Regions from separate parts of the Bacillus sp. SYZHCR11 genome, predicted to be linked through region 1. Evidence: riboswitches for the same ligand, from Rfam matches in the RefSeq annotation. Region 1 holds a riboswitch; each other region holds the start of a gene.

Region 1 (5,844 bases):
TTTTCTTCCACGATGGGAATGGCTAAAAAGTCATACCGCTGGATCAGCCGGGCGACTTCTTCCTGGTCTTGGAGCACCCCGGCCGAGATGACACGCGTAAACATGAGATCCTGCACTTTATCGTCAGGCTCGCCGAGAATTAAATCTCTGTAAGAGAGCACTCCGACAAGCTGCTTGCTGTCATTAATCACGTACAAATAATTTATTGATTCTGCGATTTCTGCAAAGCTTTTCAGCTTCACGACCGCATCTTTTACTGTATAATGCTGCGGAATCCAGACGAAGCGGTTCGTCATCATCCGGCCCGCCGATTCTAGCGGATAGTTCATCAAAAGCTGTACGGCCTTTGATTCCTCGGCCTCCATGCTGGATAAAAGCTGTTCTTTCAGTTCTTCATCCATCTCTTCCAGCAATGCGGCGAGATCGTCGTTATCCATTTTATTCATTGCGAGAGTGGCTTTCGTTTTACCGACTTTATGCAAAACGGCAAGCTGAAATTCCCGCTCCAGCTCTCCGATCATGTCGGTGATGTCATCAACCGTCATATATGACAGATAGCGGGCCCTGTGCTTTTCCGGCATTTCTTTAAATAAAAATGCCATGTCATAGGGCTGAAGCTCATCTATCATGTTTCGGAATTCTTTTATTTTTCCGTCCCGCAATAAAATGATAATGCGTAATATGAGTTCGTCATAGGTCATGTTTTGGACCATCGGGACTCGTACCTCCTTTACGGAGACGCGCCGTCCGTCAAGGGAAGTGCGGCGGTTTGTCTCCTCATCATGTCGTCACTGGTTATCTGGCTGTATATGGGTACTTCTTCTGACATACTCGAATGGGGAGAATCCATACTCCGCACCTCCTTATCATGCTCAGTCGTGTACGTTTTGAGGCATAAAAAAAACCTTCCGATATGAAGGCGAAAACAAGCACGGCAAATAAACGTGCGGGGCCTCCAATCGTAGAGCTTTAGCACTGTATGGCATAGGACAGCCATCCAGCTGCGTTAAGAATCACCTTATGTCGATGATTCCTGTTGACCCATTGGCGTCTTTGGACATTTTTGGGCAGCAGCGTATCTCCATACAGGAGCCTCACCTAACGAAGTTCTTATTTGAATTGACACACTGAGATTACAGAAAAAAAAGGAATGTGTCAACCTTAAATTTGTGATTTCAGCACATGCCTATAAAATAAACGGAATAAAGGCATAAAGCCTTTATTCCGGCAAATCGCTTTCATCCTCTTCTGAAAGGAAATGATAGGATTCATGCAGCATGAGCGCGTATTCCCCTTCTTTTGTCGGGTGCGGTACATACTCAGCCTCGTTGATATACTGCTCTTCCCTTTTCTTCATATGACAGACCTCCTTCTCAATTTTAGATTGTCCAAAAGAAGCTCCGTTATCATAGGAAAGAAAAAATCACTTACGGAGAGGGACATGCAGCTATATTTTTCGGATCGTAAAAAAGTTCCTAAGCAGCCACGGGCCCGGTTTGAAACCGAGCGTTAATTGCCACGCGCCGATCGCCTGCAGTCCGAACTCCCGAACGAGAACCATTTTTTCACTCATGCTCCGCACATCCTCAAACCACACTTCATGCGTTCTTCCATTTTCATCAGTATACCGGAAGTACGGGGAACGCTCCTGCTGGGAATAACGGATCATTGATTGATGCTTCATCGCCGTTTCCATGGCGCGCTGATTGGAGATGGCAGATCCGATCGTTCCGGGACGGTACGGAATCACCCAATCATACCCGTACAGCGGAACACCGAGAATCACTTTTCTTCTCGGCACCCTGCTGATGGCAAAATTGATCGTTTGCCTGACCTCTGTTAAAGGCGCCACGGGTCCCGGCTCACTGCCGGCGTGGTGCCAGTCGTACGCCATAATGAACATATAATCGACGACGGCTCCGATTCCGCCGTAATCATATCCCCTCAGCCACGGCACTGCATCACTTGTTTTCGCCGGAACCGATATCGTTAACGCGAGCTGATGCTCTGAAAGCCGGGTTTTTAACTGCCGGAGAAATCCTGTGAAGAGATCCCTGTCAGCTTCTCTGACCCGTTCAAAATCGATATTTACACCGCCGTATCCCTTTCTTACCGTTAAGGAGACGATATTGTTGACGAGATTCGTTCTTGCCGCCGGATTCTGCAGCACTTGATGGGCTAATTCCGGACTGAATCCCCCTTCTGTCAGATTCGTAATGACGGCAAGCGGGCGCACTCTGTTCTGCCATGTGGTTTCTATTGCGGTTCTGTCGTTTAAATCGTTTATGATATCTCCATTCGGGCCGAAATGATATTCAAACAAAGAAATCGCCGAAGAATACGGCGCAAAATCATTAATCAGCTCTCTATCCGCTTCAGGCGTCCGAATGACATAAAATTGCAGGGTTCCCGCAAGATAGTTAGAGATATCAGGGATCTTCACTTTCATACCCGTCCGCAGCCGGTTCGGCGGAATATCCGGGTTTGCCTGCATCAGCTGCATCTGCGGCACATAAGCCTTACCTGCGATAACGGCATACGTATCATTCGGCTGAACCGTATATTCATTAAGAGGGATTAAAAGCGCCTGCCCCGGAACGATATTCGTTTCCTCAAGCCCGTTGACGCTTCTGATGCTGTCAACAGGGTATCCGTACTTTCTGCTGATGGAAAATAACGAGTCGCCAGACTGCACTGTATGAACAAACATAGATGTCCTCCGTTTCCTTTTGATCAAAAGGGCTCTTCTTATCTTTATGAATGATCTTCCGGTCCGATTCCAAACTCTGTTCGGAGAAAGGCTGTTTACAAATCAGACATGATCAACTATGATGATGTCATCATAAAAAACTGTATAGGAAACGCACTAGGGGTGCTGTTATCGGCTGAGATAAAACATGCGGCAGGCGTGTTTTGATCCCTTATAACCCGATCTGGATAATACCAGCGTGGGGAAGTGCAGATTGACCGGAGCGCAGGTTTTTTCCCCATGCGTTTTCGTTCTGCTGCTGCATATTCCCTCGGATATGCAGTTTTTTATTTTTCATTAAAAAACGGGGGAGGACACCGCAATATGAAACTTACGATCAATCGTCTTTCGTAAAATCAACTCTTTCATACATACGACTATCGATAAGAAAGCAGGAGATCACAATGAAAAATTGGAAAATGAGAGAAATTGTCGTCATGTCCGTCATCAGTGTTGTATTTGCTGTCATTTATTTAGTATCAACTCATGCAAGTAATATAGCGGCAGGATTTTTCGGCCGGATGAGCTACGAACCGATTTACGGTATCTGGTTTATCGTCTCGGTGATTGCCGCGTACATTATTCAAAAACCGGGAGCGGCTCTCGTTTCTGAAATCATCGCCGCGTTTGTGGAGTGCTTACTCGGAAATCCGTCAGGACCGATGGTGATTCTGATCGGGATCGCACAGGGAATCGGTGCGGAAGCGGTCTTTTTAGCGACACGCTGGCGGGTGTATACCCTGCCCGTGCTTCTTTTATCCGGTATGGGGTCTTCTGTGACAAGCTTCATTTATGACTTGTTCGTTTCCGGATACTCTGTTTTGAATCCGGGTTTATTAGCCGTCATGCTTCTCATCCGTCTGGTCTCAGGTGCGCTTCTTGCCGGCCTTCTCGGCAAAGCAATCAGTGATGCGCTGGCTTACACAGGAGTGCTGAACGGCATGGCGCTCGGAAAACAATTCAAGAAGAAAAAGAAACAGGTGAACCAAGATGCAGGCATCTGAACCCCTTCTATCCGCCGGCCGTCTTACCTTTTCTTATGATCAGGATGAAAAGCCGATTTTTCAAAACGTGTCCTTTCAGCTCCGCAAAGGAGAGCGGGCTTTATTGCTCGGGCCGAGCGGATGCGGCAAAAGCTCGCTCGCTCTCTGTTTAAACGGTCTGTACCCGGAAGCATGCGATGGGGTTCAATCGGGAACCGTTTCTTTATACGGAACACCTCTTTCACACCTGACAGAACCCGCCGCCAGATCCATCGGCGTCGTGTTTCAAGATCCGGACCAGCAGTTTTGCATGCTGACGGTTGAAGATGAAATCGCCTTCGGCCTGGAAAATTTGCAATATACAAAAGAAGATATGGACGCAATCATCGATGACGTTTTAGAAAAATTAGAGATCACTCATCTGAAAACGCGAACGATCGCTTCGCTGTCAGGCGGTTCAAAACAAAAAGTGGCGCTTGCCTGTATCATTGCGATGGAACCGGAACTCATTATTTTGGACGAACCGACGGCACAGCTTGATCCATATTCGGCACGTGAATTAGTGCGGCTGATCAAAGATCTTCAAGCAAAAAAAGGCTTCGGCCTTCTCGTTATCGAACATCAGCTTGATCACTGGGCGCCGTGGATGGACAGGACGATTGTCCTTGACGAAACAGGTCAGAAGGTGATGGACGGAGAGACGGATGTTATCTTTGAAACAAAGATTGAAGAGCTGATGCAGCTCGGCATTCCGATTCCGCGTGTGATCTCATTGCAGGAGCACGTCAGCATTCCTTTTACATTGTGTAAAGAAAATCTGTTTCACGAACCTGTGCCATCTCTGCCCGAACCCCGGCCCGCCGCGCTTTCGGCAGAAGACGCGCTGAGCGTTCACGAGCTGTCATTCTCAAGAGGAGCAGACGTCATTTTTCAGGATGTGAGCTTTTCCGTAAAAAAAGGATCAATCACCGCGATTGCCGGCCCTAACGGAACAGGAAAATCCACGCTCCTTTCTGCCGCGGCCAAGCTCATCCGTCCGCTGGGCGGAGACATCAAAATAGACGGCAGACCGATTGATTCCTATTCTGAAAAAGAGCTGCGGCGACAGATCGGATATGTTTTCCAGAATCCTGAACACCAGTTTGTCACAGATTCCGTCATTCAAGAGCTGATGTTCGGTTTTGAAAGCAACAGAGCCGCAAAGGAGAAAGCTCTTCAGCTGTTAACCCGATTCGGCATGAGACGCCATGCCTCACAGCATCCGTTTTCTTTAAGCCAAGGACAAAAACGCAGGCTCAGCGTCGCGACGATGCTTATGCACAATGTGAACGTTTTGATGCTTGATGAACCGACTTTCGGACAGGATGCCAAAACGGCGCGGGAGTGTATGCAAATGCTCCGTGAGATTCAAAAGGAAGGAACGGCTGTTTTGATGGTGACACACGATATGGAACTCGTCTCGGATTATGCCGACACGATCCTTGTGCTCTGCGGCACGAAGCTGGTGTACCGCGGAACGCCCGACTCATTGTTTTCTGATCATATCGGAATCGCGGAGCGGGCGCATTTAGCTTTGCCCCTGCGGTATGAATGGATGAAACACGACAGGAGGCGGAGAAATGAACTTGCGGCTGGAGGCTGTTAACCCGTCAATAAAGGCGGCGGCTGTATTGTTATGCGTCATTATGCTGTCATTTATTTATAATCCGTACACCCCTGCTTTGTTTTATATCATCATTGCGGGAGGCGTCCTCTCGGCGGGGCGTGTGCCGCTGAAAAAATGGCTGCTGTTCACGATTCCGTTTGTCATTCTGGCCTTCGGTTCTTTATGGACAGCCGCCGTATTCGGAAACGTCCCGACAACCGGGAGCAATCTGCTGTTTAAGCTCGGGCCGATTGCCGTCAACAGTGATAACGCGGCGCTCGGGATTTCTATCGCGTTTCGTATTTTATGTTTTTCCGCTTTGTCGATGATGTTTCTTTTCACAACCGATCCGATTCTGTTCATGCTCAGTCTGATTCAGCAGTGTAAGCTGCCGCCCAAGCTTGCATACGGCGTTATCGCGGGATTCCGGTTTCTCCCTCTTCTGAAAGATGAAATCCTGATCATCC
Region 2 (5,844 bases), 240 kb from region 1:
AGGAAGATGAAAAAACTTAAGCTGCGTCTGACATATTTGTGGTATAAATGGCTGATGAAACTCGGACTGAAAAGCGATGAAGTGTATTACATAGGAGGAAGCGAGGCGCTGCCGCCGCCTTTGTCTAAAGAAGAGGAGCAGGTGCTCTTATTAAAGCTGCCGAGCGGGGATCAGGCGGCGCGGGCCATCCTGATTGAGAGAAACTTACGTCTTGTCGTTTACATTGCCCGCAAATTCGAAAACACCGGCATCAATATCGAGGACTTAATCAGCATCGGCACCATCGGTTTGATCAAAGCGGTAAACACGTTTAATCCGGAAAAGAAAATCAAACTCGCCACCTACGCATCGCGATGTATTGAAAACGAAATTTTAATGTACTTGCGCCGAAACAATAAAATCCGTTCAGAGGTGTCCTTTGATGAACCGCTGAACATTGATTGGGACGGAAACGAACTGCTGCTTTCGGATGTGCTCGGCACAGATGATGATATTATTACGAAAGACATTGAAGCCAATGTGGATAAAAAACTTTTGAAAAAAGCGCTTGAGCAATTAAACGAAAGAGAAAAGCAGATTATGGAACTGCGTTTCGGGCTTGTCGGAGAAGAAGAAAAAACCCAAAAAGATGTAGCCGACATGATGGGGATTTCACAATCTTATATCTCCCGGCTCGAAAAGCGGATTATCAAAAGACTGAGAAAAGAGTTTAACAAAATGGTGTAAAATTTTTTCCATCTGACAGCCCTTACTGCTGCAAGGATTGCCGCCGCCGGATGTTTATTTCTGTAAAATGGCGGTGCATATTTTTCCCACCCGAGGAGATACTTAACGTTGTACAGCAGCTCCTAGTGGGAGGGAAAAACGTGTCAAGAAATAAAGTCGAAATTTGCGGGGTGGATACCTCCAAATTACCGGTGCTCAAGAATGAAGAGATGAGAAAGCTGTTTAGGCAATTGCAGGATGAGGGCGATGATTCAGCGAGGGAAAAGCTTGTAAACGGCAATCTGCGCCTTGTCTTAAGCGTCATTCAGAGGTTTAACAACAGAGGAGAGTATGTTGATGACTTATTTCAGGTCGGCTGCATCGGACTAATGAAATCCATTGATAATTTTGACCTAAGCCATAATGTTAAGTTTTCAACATACGCTGTACCGATGATCATCGGAGAAATCCGCAGATATTTGCGGGATAACAATCCGATCCGCGTCTCGAGGTCGCTTCGCGATATCGCATATAAAGCGCTTCAAGTAAGAGAGCGGTTAATCAGTGAGACAAGCAGGGAGCCGACAGCAGAGGAAATCGCCAAAGTTCTTGAAGTGCCCCATGAAGAAATTGTGTTTGCCCTTGACGCCATCCAGGATCCGGTTTCACTGTTTGAGCCGATTTATAATGACGGCGGCGATCCGATCTACGTGATGGACCAGATCAGCGATGAGCGCAACAAGGATACACAATGGATTGAGGAGCTCGCTCTGAAAGAAGGCATGAGAAGACTGAACGAACGGGAAAAAATGATTTTGCGAAAGCGCTTTTTCCAAGGGAAAACCCAAATGGAAGTCGCTGAAGAAATCGGGATATCCCAAGCTCAGGTCTCAAGGCTTGAAAAGGCAGCCATTAAACAAATGAATAAAAATATCCACCAATAACGGAAAAAGCCTTTAAACCTTGTTTAAAGGCTTTTTTCATGCGATGGTTTACGTTTGCAAAAAAGTGATGTATTCTAATGTGTAAAAGTTTTTAGAAAATTTAAATAAAGTAAACGGGGGAAACGGCAATGATTTTACAGCTGGACAGTGTGTCATTAAAAAGAAACGGGAAATGGATTTTGAAAGATATTAACTGGCGCGTCGAGAAAAACGAAAATTGGGTGCTGTACGGATTAAACGGAGCCGGAAAAACGGCTTTGCTGAATATGTTATGCTCTTATTACTTCCCCACTTCAGGAGAGATGCAGGTGCTCGGCCATCAGTTCGGCAAAACAGAGCTCGGTGACAGGCTCAGAAGGAAAATCGGCCTTGTTTCGGCAGGTCTTCAGCACAAATTATATGCCGCGGACTCCGCTTTTGAAATCGCCCTCAGCGGCGCGTACGCCTCAATCGGGCTGTACGAAACTCCGAGTGAGCAGGTAAGGGAAAAAGCGATCGGTCTTCTGAAGGATTTGGGCGCCATCAGTTACGCCGACAGGCGGTACGAAACATTATCACAAGGGGAAAGACAAAGAGCGCTGATTGCGCGGGCGCTTATGGCTGATCCCAAACTGCTGATTTTGGACGAGCCCGTGACGGGTCTTGATTTTATGGCAAGGGAGCAGCTGCTGGACACGATTACGTCGATCGCCGAAAAAGAAAATGCGCCGTCCATCCTTTATGTCACCCATCACGCTGAAGAAATTCTGCCGGTATTTGATCAGGCGCTGCTTTTAAAACAAGGCGAGGTGTTCGCCTCCGGGGAAATCAGGGATATGCTTTCTGACGAGCGGCTTACAGCGTTTTTCGATACGCCTGTCAATGTCTTATGGAACAATGGCCGCCCGTTTTTAACACGTGCAAAAGAGGCATCATCCGTAAAATAACATCAATTCACCCTGGGGGTGCTGCCATGCGGCTGAGAGAGACGTTGTCTCAACCCTTAACGGACCTGATCCGGATCATGCCGGCGGAGGGAAGCGGTGAAAAAAGCGGAGGAAGATCCGTTTTTTACCCGTTTTATTTTAATGAAACGGGTTTTTTGATACAGCCAAAGGGGAGATTTCCAATGCATCAGATTGATATGCTGTTACACCAGGCGGAGAAACGGCGGGGCGATTTAATACAAATAGCTGAAAGGTTGATCGCCTTTCCGACACCGGCTCCGCCTGCAAGAAATACGGCAGAAGCCCAAAAGTGGGTGGCCGGCTTTTTAAAAGAAACGGGCTGCTCGGTCGATATGTGGGATGTGTATCCGGAAGATCCGAATGTAGTCGGTGTTTTAAAAGGGACAGATTCAAGCAGGCATCAAAGCCTGATTTTAAACGGACACATTGATGTGGCAGAAGCCGGGGGCGAAGACTGGAACTCTGACCCGTTTCAGCCGCTCGTAAAAGACGGCATGCTGATCGGAAGGGGCGCCGTTGATATGAAAGGAGGTTTGGCGTGTGTTCTTTTCTCTCTGAAGCTGATCCATGATGCCGGCATTAAGCTTCCGGGCGACCTCATTGTACAGTCTGTAATCGGAGAAGAAGTCGGCGAGGCGGGGACGCTGGAATGCTGCAAACGCGGCTATCACGCGGATTTTGCGGTTGTCGCGGATACGAGCAGCCTGCATATTCAAGGGCAGGGCGGTGTCATCACCGGCTGGATAGAATTGAAAAGCAAACAAACATTTCATGACGGCATGAGGCGCAATATGATTCATGCGGGCGGAGGCACATTCGGAGCGAGCGCCATCGAAAAAATGGCGAAAATCATCACTGCCTTGGGAGAGCTGGAGCGCCACTGGGCGGTAACGAAAAGCTATCCCGGCATTGCGCCCGGCACCAATACGATCAACCCCGCCGTCATTGAAGGCGGAAGACACGCAGCGTTTGTCGCCGATGAATGCCGGTTATGGATCACCGTCCACTTTTATCCGAACGAAACGCACGAACAAGCAGCCGCAGAAATCGAAGACTATATTAATCGTGTCGCTGACAGTGATCTGTGGCTCAAAGAAAACAGGCCGGTGTTCAAATGGGGCGGATCTTCGATGATTGAAGACAGAGGAGAGGTGTTCCCGGCGCTGGAAATCGATCCGGATCATCCGGCAGTTTCTGTCTTGGCTGCATCACACTCTGCCGTCAAAAAACAGGAGCCCGTCATTGATGTTTCCCAAACCGTAACAGACGGAGGATGGCTTTATCAGGCCGGGATTCCGAGCGTCATATACGGCCCCGGCGATTTAAAAAACGCCCACTCCGTAAACGAGGAAGTGTCCGTTGATGAGCTTATGGACTATACGAAAATCATGCTGAGATTTATTCTCGGCTGGTGCAGCCGCAAAAAAGATTGCCCGATGTGACAAGGTTCAGCCCGGCCGTTCATATAATAGGAAAAAGAACGGGCAAAGGGCGTGATACGGATGATCAGCATATCTGAATTTCAAATAAAAGATGTGGTAAACGTGTCGAACGGAAAAAAACTCGGAAGCATCGGGGATATTGATATTAACGTGACAACGGGAAAAATTCAGGCGATTATTTTAGGCGGCAGCGGAAAAGTTCTCGGTTTTTTCGGAAAAGAAGAGGAAATGATCATTCCTTGGCGAAATATAGTTAAAATTGGGGAAGATGTCATCTTAGTGCGTGTAAATGAACCAAAGGGGGGAGCGTAATCCTCCCTTTACTTGTAAAAAGCCGGAAATCTCAATGTTTCCGGCACATTTATTTATCTCATTTTTCAATCAGCCGCTAAACGTATGCTTAAAATTGTGTTAAAATGAGTGGGAAATTACGCTTTTTTAATGTTTGTCGAAAGGTTGGATCTCCATGAATACATATCACCCGTTTAGTCTTACCACCCCCTCGGCACTCATGATAGAAGACTGGAACTGTGTGAATCAGCTTAACACAAAGGTCATCGCCGGATTCACAACGAAAAACGGCGGTGTCAGCAATCCTCCGTATGAGTCATTAAATACCGGATTGCACGTCCGGGACGAAGCTCATGATGTTGTGACAAACCGTGGAGTCATAGCGTCCTTATGCGGTACTGATCTGGATTCCTGGGTGTTCGCCGACCAGACACATGAAAACCGCGTCCGGCGCGTGACAGCCGGGGATAAAGGAAAAGGAGCGAGAGACTATTCTTCCGCATTCCGCGGGACGGACGGGCTCTACACGAAAGATGCGAATCTTTTTTTGGCCCTTTGTTTTGCGGACTGTGTGCCCTTGTATTTTTATGACCCGGTGAAATCCATTATCGGCGCTGCCCATGCCGGATGGAAGGGGACGGTCAAACAAATCGGACGCATCATGACGGAACGCTGGGTAAACGAAGAAGGCTCCCGTTTAACAGATATTCAGGCTGTCATCGGTCCGTCCATCAGCGCGGGAAGTTATACAGTCGACGACCGCGTCATCAATGAAGTGCGGGCGCTGCCCTTTACGGCTGAATCCGCCATATGCGAAACGGAAAAAGGCCAGTATCAACTTGATTTAAAAGAGGTCAACCGTCTTCTTCTGATACATTGCGGCATTCCGGAAGAAAACATTTCAGTCAGCGGATTATGCACCGAACGAGAGCGTGAACTATTCTTTTCACACCGCCGCGACAAAGGGAAAACGGGACGCATGATGTCCTTTATCGGAATGAAGGAGGCATAAGATCTTGCGTGTTGCTGATCAATTACGACATATAAACGAAAGAATAAACGAAGCATGTAACAGATCGGGCCGAAGCCCCGAAGATGTTACCGTCATCGCGGTTACAAAATACGTATCAGCTGAAAGGGCTCAAGAGGCCGTTGATGCCGGTATTACAAGTCTGGGAGAAAACCGGGATGCCGAGCTTATCCATAAGCAGGAAGTCATCAAAGGAAGCCCGAAGTGGCACTTTATCGGCAGTCTTCAGTCCAGAAAGGTGAAGGCCGTCGTTGACCGTGTATCTTATATTCATTCCTTAGACAGACTGTCATTGGCAAAAGAGATTGAAAAACGGGCGCAGCATACGGTTCGCTGTTTTGTGCAGGTGAATACTTCGCTTGAGCCGTCTAAGCACGGTTTGAAAACAGAGGAGGTCATCCCCTTTATCAGAGAGCTTTCTGAGTTTAGAAACATTTCTGTAGAGGGCCTGATGACGATGGCTCCCCTGACAGACGATACAGAAA
Region 3 (5,844 bases), 410 kb from region 1:
ATGAGGATAAGCGGCTGGTCTCGATTGAAGCGGGAGCCGAATTGGGGGAAGTCTACCGGACACTCTGGCGGTACGGCTTGACCCTTCCTGCGGGAACCATTGCGAATGTGGGAATCACGGGGCTGACGCTGGGGGGAGGAATCGGATATTTAACAAGGACTGCCGGACTTACTTGCGATCGTCTCCTCCAGCTTGAAATGATCATAGCGGACGAAAAAGCGGGTGCTGACTTGATCACAGTCAACCGCTCAAAGCACTCTGATCTATTTTGGGCATCTCAGGGCGGAGGGGGAGGCAACTTCGGCATTGTCACTTCCATGATGTTTAAAGCCGTGCCGATCTCGTGCGTGTCTGTTTTTTCTGTCACTTGGGGCTGGGATGATTTCGAGGAAGTATTTAATACGTGGCAGCGCTGGGCTCCATTTACAGACAACCGGCTTACCTCATCAATTCAGTTTTGGCCTAAGGAAGTCAACCGCATAGAAGCGCTCGGTCAATTTACCGGGACAAAAGAGGAGCTGAAAGAACTGCTGGCTCCGTTAATGAAAGCGGGAAAACCGACAAGCGGCATGGTCAAGACAGTGCCATTTATTAAAGCGGCAGCCTTTTTTAACAACCCGGGAGGCAATCAGCCGCAAAAGATGAAGCGGTCAGGATCCTTTATTGAAAAACCATTATCAACACGCGCAATATCCACTTTAAAGCGCTATTTAGAGCACGCTCCGAACGAAAACGCCAGTGTCTGGCAGCAATCTCTCGGCGGGGCGGCCGGACGGATCGCTCCGGACCAAACGGCATTCTACTATCGCAACGCAATCATTGCCCAAGAATATATTACAACTTGGACATCTGCTGAAGAAGAAAGACAAAATGTCCGCTGGATCGAAGGACTGAGAACGTCCCTATCAAGAGAAACGATGGGAGATTATGTGAATTGGCCTGATAGAGAAATCAGAAACTGGCTGCAAACGTATTACGGAGAAAATGTTCACCGCCTCCGTCAAGTCAAAACGAAATATGATCCGGAAAATATATTCCGCTTCGAGCAGAGCATTCCGCCGCTTCGCCGTTCACCGTTTTTCTAAAAAAGATGAAGATGGATACACTCCATCTTCATCTTTTCTTTTATTGATATAAGCGGCTTCCCTTCTCTGCAAACTCTTTTGCTTTTTCTTTCAGCCCTTCATTGACGGCCTCGTCTTCAGTAAGTCCGTTTTCCTTCGCATAATCACGAATATCCTGAGAAATTCTCATGCTGCAGAACTTCGGGCCGCACATCGAACAGAAGTGAGCCGTTTTTGCGCCTTCAGCCGGCAGCGTTTCATCATGATATTCCATTGCTCTTTCAGGATCAAGCGACAAATGAAATTGATCACGCCACCGGAATTCAAACCGCGCCTTAGACAGAGCATCGTCACGGATCTGTGCACCCGGATGCCCTTTAGCAAGGTCTGCGGCATGTGCCGCGATTTTGTACGTAATGACGCCTTCTCTTACATCATCACGATTCGGCAGCCCCAAATGCTCCTTCGGCGTGACATAGCAAAGCATCGCCGTCCCGTACCAGCCGATCATCGCCGCGCCGATTGCTGAAGTAATGTGGTCATAGCCAGGAGCGATATCCGTTGTTAATGGGCCGAGCGTGTAAAAAGGCGCCTCTTTACAAATTTCCAGCTGCTTGTCCATGTTTTCTTTAATTTTATGCATCGGCACATGACCCGGTCCTTCGATCATCACTTGCACATCGTGCTTCCACGCAATCTCCGTCAATTCTCCGAGAGTCTCCAATTCCGCAAACTGCGCTTCATCATTGGCATCCGCAATCGAACCCGGACGAAGCCCGTCACCAAGTGAAAAAGCGATATCATAGGTCTTCATGATTTCACAAATTTCTTCAAAATGCGTGTACAGAAAGCTTTCCTGATGATGAGCCAGGCACCATTGCGCCATAATCGCCCCGCCGCGGGATACGATTCCCGTCGTGCGTTTAGCCGTTAACGGGACGTAACGAAGCAGTACGCCGGCATGAATGGTGAAATAATCCACGCCCTGCTCCGCCTGCTCAATCAATGTGTCACGATAAATGTCCCACGTTAAATCCTCGGCAATGCCATTAACTTTTTCAAGCGCCTGATAAATCGGCACCGTCCCCACAGGCACGGGGCAGTTGCGGATAATCCATTCACGCGTCGTATGAATGTCTTTTCCCGTGGATAAATCCATCATCGTATCGGCGCCCCAGCGAATCGCCCACGTCATTTTTTCGACTTCTTCTTCGATAGAAGATGTAACAGCCGAGTTGCCGATATTGGCATTAATTTTCACATGAAAATTCCGGCCGATAATCATCGGCTCGCTTTCCGGGTGGTTGACGTTAGAAGGAATAATCGCCCGGCCGCTGGCTACCTCGTCTCTGACAAATTCGGGAGACACATGCTCGCGAATTGCGATAAACTCCATTTCCGGCGTAATGATGCCTTTTCTCGCATAATGCAATTGTGTTACATTTTTCCCCGGCTTGGCCCGAAGCGGTTTCCGCTGCAGGCCGGGGTATTCGGCAGCATGATCTTCTTTTTTATAGCCGTTGTCTTCAGGTCTCACGGTCCGGCCGTTATATTCTTCTACATCTCCGCGCCCGGTAATCCACTTTGTGCGGAGCGCCCCCAGACCTTCATGAATATCAATCTGTACATCCGGGTCTGTATACGGTCCGCTCGTATCATAAACACGGACCGGCGCATTCTCCTCTTCCCCGAATGCCCCCGTAGTCGCACTCAGGCTGATTTCCCGCATCGGCACTCGTATGTCGGGCGAAGAACCTTCTGCATAAACCTTTTTACTGCCGGAAAAACTCGACATAATGGAAATGTTCGCTTGCTGTACTGATTGATTTTGCATACAAATCTCTCCTTTATCATTTGAATAACAGAACCAAGCTCAGCACCAGCACAAAAAAACCGGGTTCAAAGAAGAACCCGATTTTGCAGTCAGAAAGAAACTATTATTGTTTTCCTCAACAATAATAAAACCTTTACTTCCCCACGCTGGTACGAACCAGATCAGGTCCAAAGGGTTAAGAAGCCGCCGCTTCTCTCTCAGCCCGCTCAGACGGGCACCCCCAGTAACTATTGATTTCGCTCTCATCGTAACATAAGTTGTGTACAAAAAAAAGCATATTATCAAAATTCAGATAACGGAATGGTCATAAGCTCTGTTTCCCGAACGCCTTCTTCGGTATTAAAAACCCGATAACCCTTTGCGGTTTCCCGGGATGAGACAGCCCGGAACAGCTGACCGTCTTTATAATGAAGCGCAGCGCCGTCATCAGCGGCATAGCCCTCCCTGAGTTTCTTTTCAGAAATCAGACGGTGATACACCGGCCGGCGCTCCGATTCTCCGTCATAGTGCGGACAAAAGCTGCCCGGCAAAAATCCTAAAGCTGTTAACTCTCGCAAATCCCCCGCTGAATCCGTCCCCCCTTCTTCATACCAGCAAATCGCTCCAGCGCTGAGACCCGCTAAGATGATGCCGTTTTCCCAAGCCTCACGAAGAATAAGGTCAAGCCCCCACTCTTTCCATAAGACAAGCATATTGCGCGTATTTCCGCCGCCGACATATATAATATCTTTCTTCATGAGAAAGGATCTGAGATCAGAACCCGGCGGTTTAAACAGCGACAAGTGATCCGGCTCACACCGCAGCTTTTGAAAGGCCTGATAAAACCTGCCGGTATATTTCTCCGAATCTCCGCTTGCCGTCGGCAAAAAACAAACTTTCGGCTTTGACCGCGCCGACTGCTCTAAAATATACTGATCCAGCACAAGATGATCCGGCTCCATGGAAAACCCCCCGCCGCCCATTGCAATAATCTGCTTCAATGTCATCACTTCTTTTTTTCTCAAGTATAACAGCTCATTAAAAAGGCGTTATCCCAATTTCGGATAACGCCTTCAAAAAGTATTTGTTATCTGAAAAATACGCACCGTATAACACAACGGAGATCCCCGCGGCGTTAATCGCCGGAACAAGCTTCGAACGGGTACACTTCACAACATCGATCCCCAACACCGTATTATCACTGAGGGGAGAAGCAAACCAAATGTTCCGCTCGCTAATAATAAGCTGGTATGTAACTGAACCGCCAGCGTTACGCCGAGCGCCCCAAGTCCCCCAGGATGACCCGATAAAATAGGAGATAACAACCCCCAGTATAAAAAGAGACGGCGCAATAAACATATGAGGGCTCCATGATGTTAAATGAGAAGTAACATATTTCGAGAATCCCAGATTTTCAGCTACTGCTGTTACGGCCCAAATCAGCGATAACATAATAATAACGTTGACCAATTCGTTTCCGCCCTTAATAAAATGGGTAACAAGCTCGCCTGCATGAAAACGCTGAAACATAAAAAGAGCAAATACTGCAATAACCGCTGCCAATAATGCGCGCTTTTGAATGGCCGACCCACCAGCTGAGAAACAGTGTTAATCCCGATCGGAATGATTTAACTCCACGGCCGAATCGGTGTTTCCTTTTCAGCTCCTCCTGCTGCAGGTATCATGTTTTCACAAGCCTTGGAGATATTTTTATACAACAAAAAAGGCTTCTACAATATGTAGAAGCCTTTGTATACCGGTGGCCGGGGTCGAACCGGCACTCCAGAAGGAACACGATTTTGAGTCGTGCGCGTCTGCCAATTCCGCCACACCGGCATGTAATCCGTCGTGTTCAACCGACGTATATAAATATAACATGCATTTTATAAAGTGTCAATGGTTTTAGTGAAGTTTTTTCAAATGGTAATGCAGTATATACGATACAAGCAAGAAACTTATATTGATAGTCTTCACTCTTTTATTATATAAAAAAAGCGACCTGCAATATGCAAATCACTCTCATATATGTTTTATAATAAGAAAATTGATGACCAATTTAACATAATTCGCTCAAAGTTAAATTGGTGCCGAGGGCCGGACTTGAACCGGCACGGTAGTCACCTACCGCAGGATTTTAAGTCCTGTGTGTCTGCCAATTCCACCACCCCGGCAATAGAAAGGCGACACCCGGATTCGAACCGGGGATAAAGGTTTTGCAGACCTCTGCCTTACCACTTGGCTATGCCGCCGTAATTTGGAGCGGAAGACGGGATTCGAACCCGCGACCCCCACCTTGGCAAGGTGATGTTCTACCACTGAACTACTTCCGCAACATGTAAAAGAACTTAATACATCTTATGCTGTTGTTTTCAAAAAAATGCAACTGGGCTAGCTGGATTCGAACCAACGCATGACGGAGTCAAAGTCCGTTGCCTTACCGCTTGGCTATAGCCCAATGATAATATGGGGCGATTGATGGGAATCGAACCCACGAGTGCCAGAGCCACAATCTGGTGCGTTAACCACTTCGCCACAACCGCCATAATCTGAAGATGAATAAATAATATAGTGGCAGGGGCAGTAGGAATCGAACCCACACCGGAGGTTTTGGAGACCTCTGTTCTACCGTTAAACTATGCCCCTATTTATAAAATGGTGGAGGGGGGCAGATTCGAACTGCCGAACCCTGAGGGAGCGGATTTACAGTCCGCCGCGTTTAGCCACTTCGCTACCCCTCCATCATTTAGAGTGCCGGCCAGAGGACTTGAACCCCCAACCTACTGATTACAAGTCAGTTGCTCTACCAATTGAGCTAGACCGGCAAATGGTGGCTCGGGACGGAATCGAACCGCCGACACACGGATTTTCAGTCCGTTGCTCTACCAACTGAGCTACCGAGCCTTTTTATAAATGGCGGTCCGGACGGGACTCGAACCCGCGACCTCCTGCGTGACAGGCAGGCATTCT
Region 4 (5,844 bases), 140 kb from region 1:
ATGAAGATGACCATGTGCTTGTGGTCAATAAACAGCCGTATGTCTCCTCAATTCCATCAAGAGAACACCCGTCGGAAAGCATCGCTAACGGAGTGATCAGCCACTACCGAAAAAGCGGCGTGCAATCAACGGTTCATCTTGTCACCCGCCTTGACAGGGATACATCGGGGGCGATGCTCATCGCCAAACATCGGCTTTCCCATTCTCTTTTGTCGGCAGCACAAAAAAAGGGGCTTGTCAGCAGGCGATATCTCGCTGTCGTACACGGGATCATGCTGCAGAAGGAAGGAACGGTGGACGCGCCCATCGGAAGAAAACACGACAGTATTATTGAGCGGATGGTAACGCCGGATGGACAACGAGCGGTGACGCATTTTCAAACGGAAAAAGCGGGACATGCGTTTACGCTTGCAGCCCTGCGGCTGGAAACGGGGCGGACGCATCAAATCCGGGTGCACATGAGCTACCTCGGCCATCCGTTAGTCGGTGATACATTGTACGGCGGAAAAAATGAGGGAATTGCCCGGCAGGCTCTTCACAGTGAGCGGCTTTCATTCGTACACCCCATGACCGGAGAAACGCTCGTTTTTCACGCTCCGGTGCCTGACGATATGAAAACATTAATTGAACACATGTAAAGCCCGAACCGTTTGCCGGTTTCGGGCTTTTTTTCATGCCTGCCTGCCGTGATCCTCGCGAAATCGTGAAGCATCATACGGCATAGAGCTTTCCACAGAGACGGTTTCATGCTCGGGAAAACGAAAGCCTGTCAGCTGATTGCCGAAGACACAGCCTGTATCAATGTTGACCGTACGGTTGACGATCCGGGGGCGTTTTACCGGGGTATGGCCGTACACAACCCACGCCTTGCCTTCATAGTCGGCAGCCCAGTCTCTTCTGACGGGTCTGCCGTCGGGATGCGTTTCACCCGTAATATCGCCGTACAGAACAAATTCTTTTACCTTACGCGAGTATTTACCGATATCGTCAGCTTTTATGCCGGCGTGGGCGACAACGAGATCGCCATTATGTAAAATGTCATAAAGCGGCGCTGACTCATATAATCGGATAAATTGTCCGGAGACTTCCGTTCTGTCGGCAGGAGACAGCTTTTTCAGTTCGGCTGCCGTCGTTTCCAGTCCGTGCATCACTTTTACGGGGTTTCCTTTTAAGTAACGATACAGTTTGTTGCAATGATTTCCCGGGACATAACGGACGGTTCCTTTTTCATATGCTTTTGCCACAAAACGCATCACTTCTACGGATTTTGGGCCTCTGTCCGTTAAATCCCCCGCAAAGACAAGCGTTCTGCCTTCAGAATGGACGGGCGTTCCGTCTTTCACTTCATATCCGAGCTTTTGCATTAAGGCGATCATTTCGTCATAACATCCGTGTATATCGCTGATGATGTCATAAGCCATTCGTTTCAGCCTCCTTATTAACGGTTTTTTATTTATTATGGGGCTAATTCCTATACCTAATTACGCTGTTTTGGTACAAATTAAAAAAAGAATTGAAGAAATAAAGCCTTATCACTTTTTTTTCGCGTTCAGCCTTGTTAGAATATGCGTTATGTTTTTAAAAAAAGTAAGGTTTCGTCCGCTTAAAGCGGGCTTTTATAACCCTTGTTTTAAGGAGGTATTTACAAATGGAACACACATCAGTCGCATCTTTAGTCGTCGTTCTGATCGTCGCTTTTTTGACGCCGCTCCTTTTACATCGGTTTAAGCTCAGCATCCCCGTCGTCGTCGCGGAGATCATCATGGGGCTTATTATCGGAAAAAGCGGCCTGAATCTTGTCGTTCAGGGAGACACGTGGCTGGAGACGCTGTCTGTTCTCGGCTTTATCTTTTTAATGTTTTTAAGCGGCTTGGAAATTGATTTTTCTTCATTTGAGAAAGGGAAGAAAAAACAATTCCTTCCGAACGGCAAGGAAGCGCCCAACACGTTTTCTGCCGCGCTGATTATCTTTTTCGGCATCTTTATTTTATCATTGCTGCTGTCCTATGCCTTTGTATTAGCCGGTTTTATTCAAAACGCATTTTTAATGACGCTTATTATTTCAACAATATCACTCGGTGTGGTGGTTCCGACTTTAAAGGAAGAACGGATCATGAACTCCAATATCGGCCAGATCATCCTGCTTGTCGCCGTTATCGCAGACTTGGCTACAATGATTCTGCTCGCTTTCTTCTCTTCTCTTTACGGAGAAGACAGCGGAAATATGTGGCTTCTGTTGATTCTCTTTGCAGCGGGGGTCGTGCTGTATTTCTTCGGCAGGATCTTTAAACACCGTTCATTTGTGCAGTCGATGTCTAAAGGCACTGTGCAGATCGGCACGAGAGCCATTTTCACACTGATTATCGTGCTTGTCGCTTTATCGGAATCTCTCGGGGCGGAAAATATTCTCGGCGCGTTTTTGGCAGGCGTTCTGGTATCGCTTCTGTCTCCGAATAAAGAAATGGTGGAACAGCTGGATTCCTTCGGCTACGGGTTTTTAATTCCGATCTTTTTCGTCATGGTCGGGGTGAAATTGGATATTTGGACGCTTTTCCAAGATCCGAAAACATTAACGATGATTCCGCTGCTTCTGCTTGCGCTGTTTATCAGCAAAATGTTCCCGGTGTTTTATTTAAAGAAATGGTACGACAAAAGAACCGTGTTTGCTTCGGGCTTTTTGCTGACGTCGACGCTGTCGCTTGTTATCGCGGCGGCTACGATCGGAGAAAGGCTCCACATTATCAGCGCCAATATGTCCGGCGCGCTGACTTTAGTTGCGGTTATTGCCAGCATCATCACGCCGATCGGCTTTAAGAAATTATTCAAACGGCATAGCGCGCCGCAGGAAAAAAAGCGCATTACATTTATCGGCGCCAACCAAATGACGCTCCCGGTTACGCTGGAATTGCCTGAGGAGGAATATGAAGTACGGGTCGTCCATGTGTATCAGGAAAATGCCGGGGAAACGCTTGCGGAATCCGTTTTTTCGGTTGACACGATTTCTGATTACGAGCCCGGCACGCTTGAGTCGCACGGTATTTTCAAAACGGATATTCTTGTCGTGGCGACGGGAAATGAAGATGTGAACGCTGAAATCGCCTTACTGGCGAAAGAGAAAGGGACTGAGCGTATCATCGCAAGCGTCGGCTCGGTTGAGCATGAAACAAAACTGAAAGAAGAGGGCATCAGTATTTTTTCTATCCTTCTGTCTACAAAAACGCTGCTGCGCGCGTTAATTGAGGCGCCGGGCGTGATGAGCCTCCTGACGAATGAGGAGTCTTCGTTATATCAGATCAATCTGGAAAACCCGGCGTATAACGGCATCATTCTGCGGGAATTTCCGCTGATGGGCGATGTGATTTTCGTCCGGATTTTCAGAGGTGTGGACAGCATCGTTCCGCACGGAGACACACGGCTGAAAACAGGAGACCGTCTCATCGTCACAGGCTCGCGCAACTACGTGTCAGAACTGAGAAAAATCCTTGAAGCTTGACCAAATTGCAATTCGTGATAATATAGAAGGCATAACAAATAAATCATTAATCGTATGACCACTAGGGGTGTCCTTCATAAGGGCTGAGATAAAAGTGAGACTTTTAGACCCTCATAACTTGAACAGGTTCAGACCTGCGTAGGGAAGTGGAGCGGTATTTTTTTGGGGTTCCTTTTATCCATTTAAATTCCAAACCACTTTTCCGATGCGGGAAAGTGGTTTTTTTATTTTATCAGGGGGGAAGACATGATGACATTTTCTGAAGAATGCAGACAGGCGGCTGCCGAATGGTGGGACGGAAGTTTTGTTCATCCGTTTGTAACGGGAATCGGTGACGGAAGCCTGCCGATAGACCGTTTCAGCTATTACGTGCTGCAAGATTCCTACTATTTGACGCATTTTGCAAAAGTTCAGGCGTTCGGCGCCGCATATGCCGAAGACTTGTTTACGACGGGCAGGATGGCGGGCCACGCTCAAGGGACATATGAAGCGGAAATGGCGCTGCACCGCGAGTTTACGGAGCTTTTAGGAATTACGGAAGAAGAGCGTGCAGCATTTAAACCGGCACCGACCGCCTATTCTTATACGTCTCATATGTACAGATCGGTGATGAGCGGCAATTTTGGAGAAATATTAGCTGCGCTTCTGCCTTGTTATTGGCTTTATTATGAAGTCGGCGAACACCTAAAAGAGTGCAAACCGGAGCATCCGATTTATGAAAAATGGATCGGTACATACGGCGGAGACTGGTTCAGACAGCAGGTCGAAGAACAGATCAGCCGTTTTGACGAGATTGCTGAAAACAGCACAGAGGAAATCCGCGCGAAAATGAAAGAGAATTTTGTGATTTCAAGCTATTATGAATATCAATTTTGGGGAATGGCTTATCAAAAAGAAGGCTGGTCCGAGAAGGACGGAAAAGAGGTGGAATCCTTTGGAGCTGCACGCGGTAACTGATAATCGCAAACCCGTTGCCGAGCTGGCCGAGGATATTCTATCGATTCAGCGCGAAGTGAGCTTTATCCATATCCGTGAGCGGGATAAAACAGCGGGAGAGATCATGCAGCTTTTGTCCCTTTTGAAAAAGGGCGGTGCGGATAAGGACAAATTGATCATCAATGACAGGGCGGATATCGCGCTTTTTGCCAACATACACCGTGTTCAGCTTCCGTCCCGCAGCTTTTCCGTAAAGCAGGTGCGAAGCAGATTTCCCCATCTTCATATCGGACGTTCGGTTCATTCGCTGGAAGAAGCCATCCAAGCTGAAAAGGAAGATGCGGATTATGTGGTGTTCGGCCATATATTTGAAACCGAATGTAAACAAGGACTTGAAGCAAGAGGCATCAGCCTGCTTTCAGAGATCAAACGCACGCTTTCCATCCCCGTTATCGCAATCGGCGGAATGACACTGCAGACGATCGGACACACAAAGCAGGCGAAGCCGGACGGAATTGCCGTCATGTCAGGCATTTTCTCAGCTGAAAATCCCGAGGAGGCGGCAAAACGGTATGCACGCGCGGTAAGGGAGGCCGATTATGAAGAAGCACTATGATACGGCGGTGATCGGCGGCGGAATTATCGGGTGCGCCATTTCTTATGAGCTGGCGAAGACGCAGCAGAACGTTGTCTTGTTTGAAGCTGGAGAAGTCGGCCGAAAAACGACAAGCGCTGCCGTGGGAATGCTGGGCGCTCATGCGGAATGTGAAAACCGGGATGCGTTTTTTAATTTTGCCATGCACAGTCAAAGGCTGTATGAAGCGGCGGGGCAAGAGCTTGAGGAAGCTAGCGGCATTGACATCAGGCGCCATAACGGCGGAATGCTTAAACTGGCGTATACCGAAGAAGATATCGCCCGTTTACGGAAGATGGATGATCTGCCTTCCGTCACTTGGCTTTCAGCGGAAGATGCCCTTGAAAAAGAGCCTTACGCTTCAAAAGACATTCTCGGCGCAAGTCTTATAAAAGACGATGTCCATGTCGAACCGTACTATGTTTGCAAAGCGTATGCAAAAGGAGCGCGGCGCTATGGCGCTGACATATGTGAGCACACACAAGTCACCTCCGTAAAACGGGTGAACGGAGAATATTGCATCACAACGTCCGGCGGGGATGTTTATGCTGACAAAGTCGCAGTTGCAAGCGGTGTATGGAGCGGCCGGTTTTTCAGCCGGCTCGGCTTGGGACAGCCTTTTTTTCCTGTGAAAGGAGAATGCCTTTCCGTGTGGAATGACGATACCCCGCTGACCAAAACCCTTTACCATGATCATTGTTATGTCGTCCCGAGAAAAAGCGGCCGGCTTGTCATCGGCGCCACGATGAAACAGGGCGACTGGAGCGATACGCCTGACATC

The links. A riboswitch is a leader RNA that binds a small molecule or an ion and turns the genes downstream of it on or off. The one in region 1 is predicted to bind thiamine pyrophosphate.
Region 2: linked by a shared signal. The riboswitch ahead of AC2CGA_RS03335 (acetylornithine deacetylase) and the one ahead of AC2CGA_RS04360 (ECF transporter S component) in region 1 are both predicted to bind thiamine pyrophosphate.
Region 3: linked by a shared signal. The riboswitch ahead of thiC (phosphomethylpyrimidine synthase ThiC) and the one ahead of AC2CGA_RS04360 (ECF transporter S component) in region 1 are both predicted to bind thiamine pyrophosphate.
Region 4: linked by a shared signal. The riboswitch ahead of tenA (thiaminase II) and the one ahead of AC2CGA_RS04360 (ECF transporter S component) in region 1 are both predicted to bind thiamine pyrophosphate.

The regions. Positions count from the first base shown of each region.
Region 1 is NZ_JBXUND010000001.1:1,004,174-1,010,017, forward strand. It holds gene mgtE (magnesium transporter) at 1-713, opposite strand, end outside; M-box (ykoK) riboswitch at 948-1,113, opposite strand; gene AC2CGA_RS04350 (transcriptional regulator SplA domain-containing protein) at 1,220-1,357, opposite strand; gene AC2CGA_RS04355 (glycoside hydrolase family 18 protein) at 1,448-2,710, opposite strand; TPP riboswitch at 2,859-2,972, shown strand; gene AC2CGA_RS04360 (ECF transporter S component) at 3,154-3,753, shown strand; gene AC2CGA_RS04365 (ABC transporter ATP-binding protein) at 3,740-5,377, shown strand; gene AC2CGA_RS04370 (energy-coupling factor transporter transmembrane component T family protein) at 5,352-5,844, shown strand, end outside.
Region 2 is NZ_JBXUND010000001.1:759,611-765,454, reverse strand. It holds gene sigE (RNA polymerase sporulation sigma factor SigE) at 7-726, shown strand; gene sigG (RNA polymerase sporulation sigma factor SigG) at 867-1,649, shown strand; gene AC2CGA_RS03340 (ABC transporter ATP-binding protein) at 1,778-2,575, shown strand; TPP riboswitch at 2,580-2,684, shown strand; gene AC2CGA_RS03335 (acetylornithine deacetylase) at 2,758-4,038, shown strand; gene AC2CGA_RS03330 (YlmC/YmxH family sporulation protein) at 4,099-4,350, shown strand; gene pgeF (peptidoglycan editing factor PgeF) at 4,505-5,341, shown strand; gene AC2CGA_RS03320 (YggS family pyridoxal phosphate-dependent enzyme) at 5,346-5,844, shown strand, end outside.
Region 3 is NZ_JBXUND010000001.1:1,410,150-1,415,993, forward strand. It holds gene AC2CGA_RS06535 (FAD-binding oxidoreductase) at 1-1,085, shown strand, start outside; gene thiC (phosphomethylpyrimidine synthase ThiC) at 1,126-2,898, opposite strand; TPP riboswitch at 3,020-3,130, opposite strand; gene AC2CGA_RS06545 (Type 1 glutamine amidotransferase-like domain-containing protein) at 3,180-3,878, opposite strand; gene AC2CGA_RS06550 (Na+/H+ antiporter NhaC family protein) at 3,916-4,440, opposite strand; tRNA gene AC2CGA_RS06555 (tRNA-Leu) at 4,632-4,713, opposite strand; tRNA gene AC2CGA_RS06560 (tRNA-Leu) at 4,960-5,048, opposite strand; tRNA gene AC2CGA_RS06565 (tRNA-Cys) at 5,056-5,126, opposite strand; tRNA gene AC2CGA_RS06570 (tRNA-Gly) at 5,133-5,207, opposite strand; tRNA gene AC2CGA_RS06575 (tRNA-Gln) at 5,261-5,332, opposite strand; tRNA gene AC2CGA_RS06580 (tRNA-His) at 5,342-5,417, opposite strand; tRNA gene AC2CGA_RS06585 (tRNA-Trp) at 5,447-5,520, opposite strand; tRNA gene AC2CGA_RS06590 (tRNA-Tyr) at 5,531-5,615, opposite strand; tRNA gene AC2CGA_RS06595 (tRNA-Thr) at 5,627-5,699, opposite strand; tRNA gene AC2CGA_RS06600 (tRNA-Phe) at 5,703-5,778, opposite strand; tRNA gene AC2CGA_RS06605 (tRNA-Asp) at 5,789-5,844, opposite strand, start outside.
Region 4 is NZ_JBXUND010000001.1:1,148,984-1,154,827, reverse strand. It holds gene AC2CGA_RS05200 (RluA family pseudouridine synthase) at 1-638, shown strand, start outside; gene prpE (bis(5'-nucleosyl)-tetraphosphatase PrpE) at 672-1,421, opposite strand; gene AC2CGA_RS05190 (monovalent cation:proton antiporter family protein) at 1,649-3,493, shown strand; TPP riboswitch at 3,547-3,655, shown strand; gene tenA (thiaminase II) at 3,743-4,450, shown strand; gene tenI (thiazole tautomerase TenI) at 4,428-5,045, shown strand; gene thiO (glycine oxidase ThiO) at 5,029-5,844, shown strand, end outside.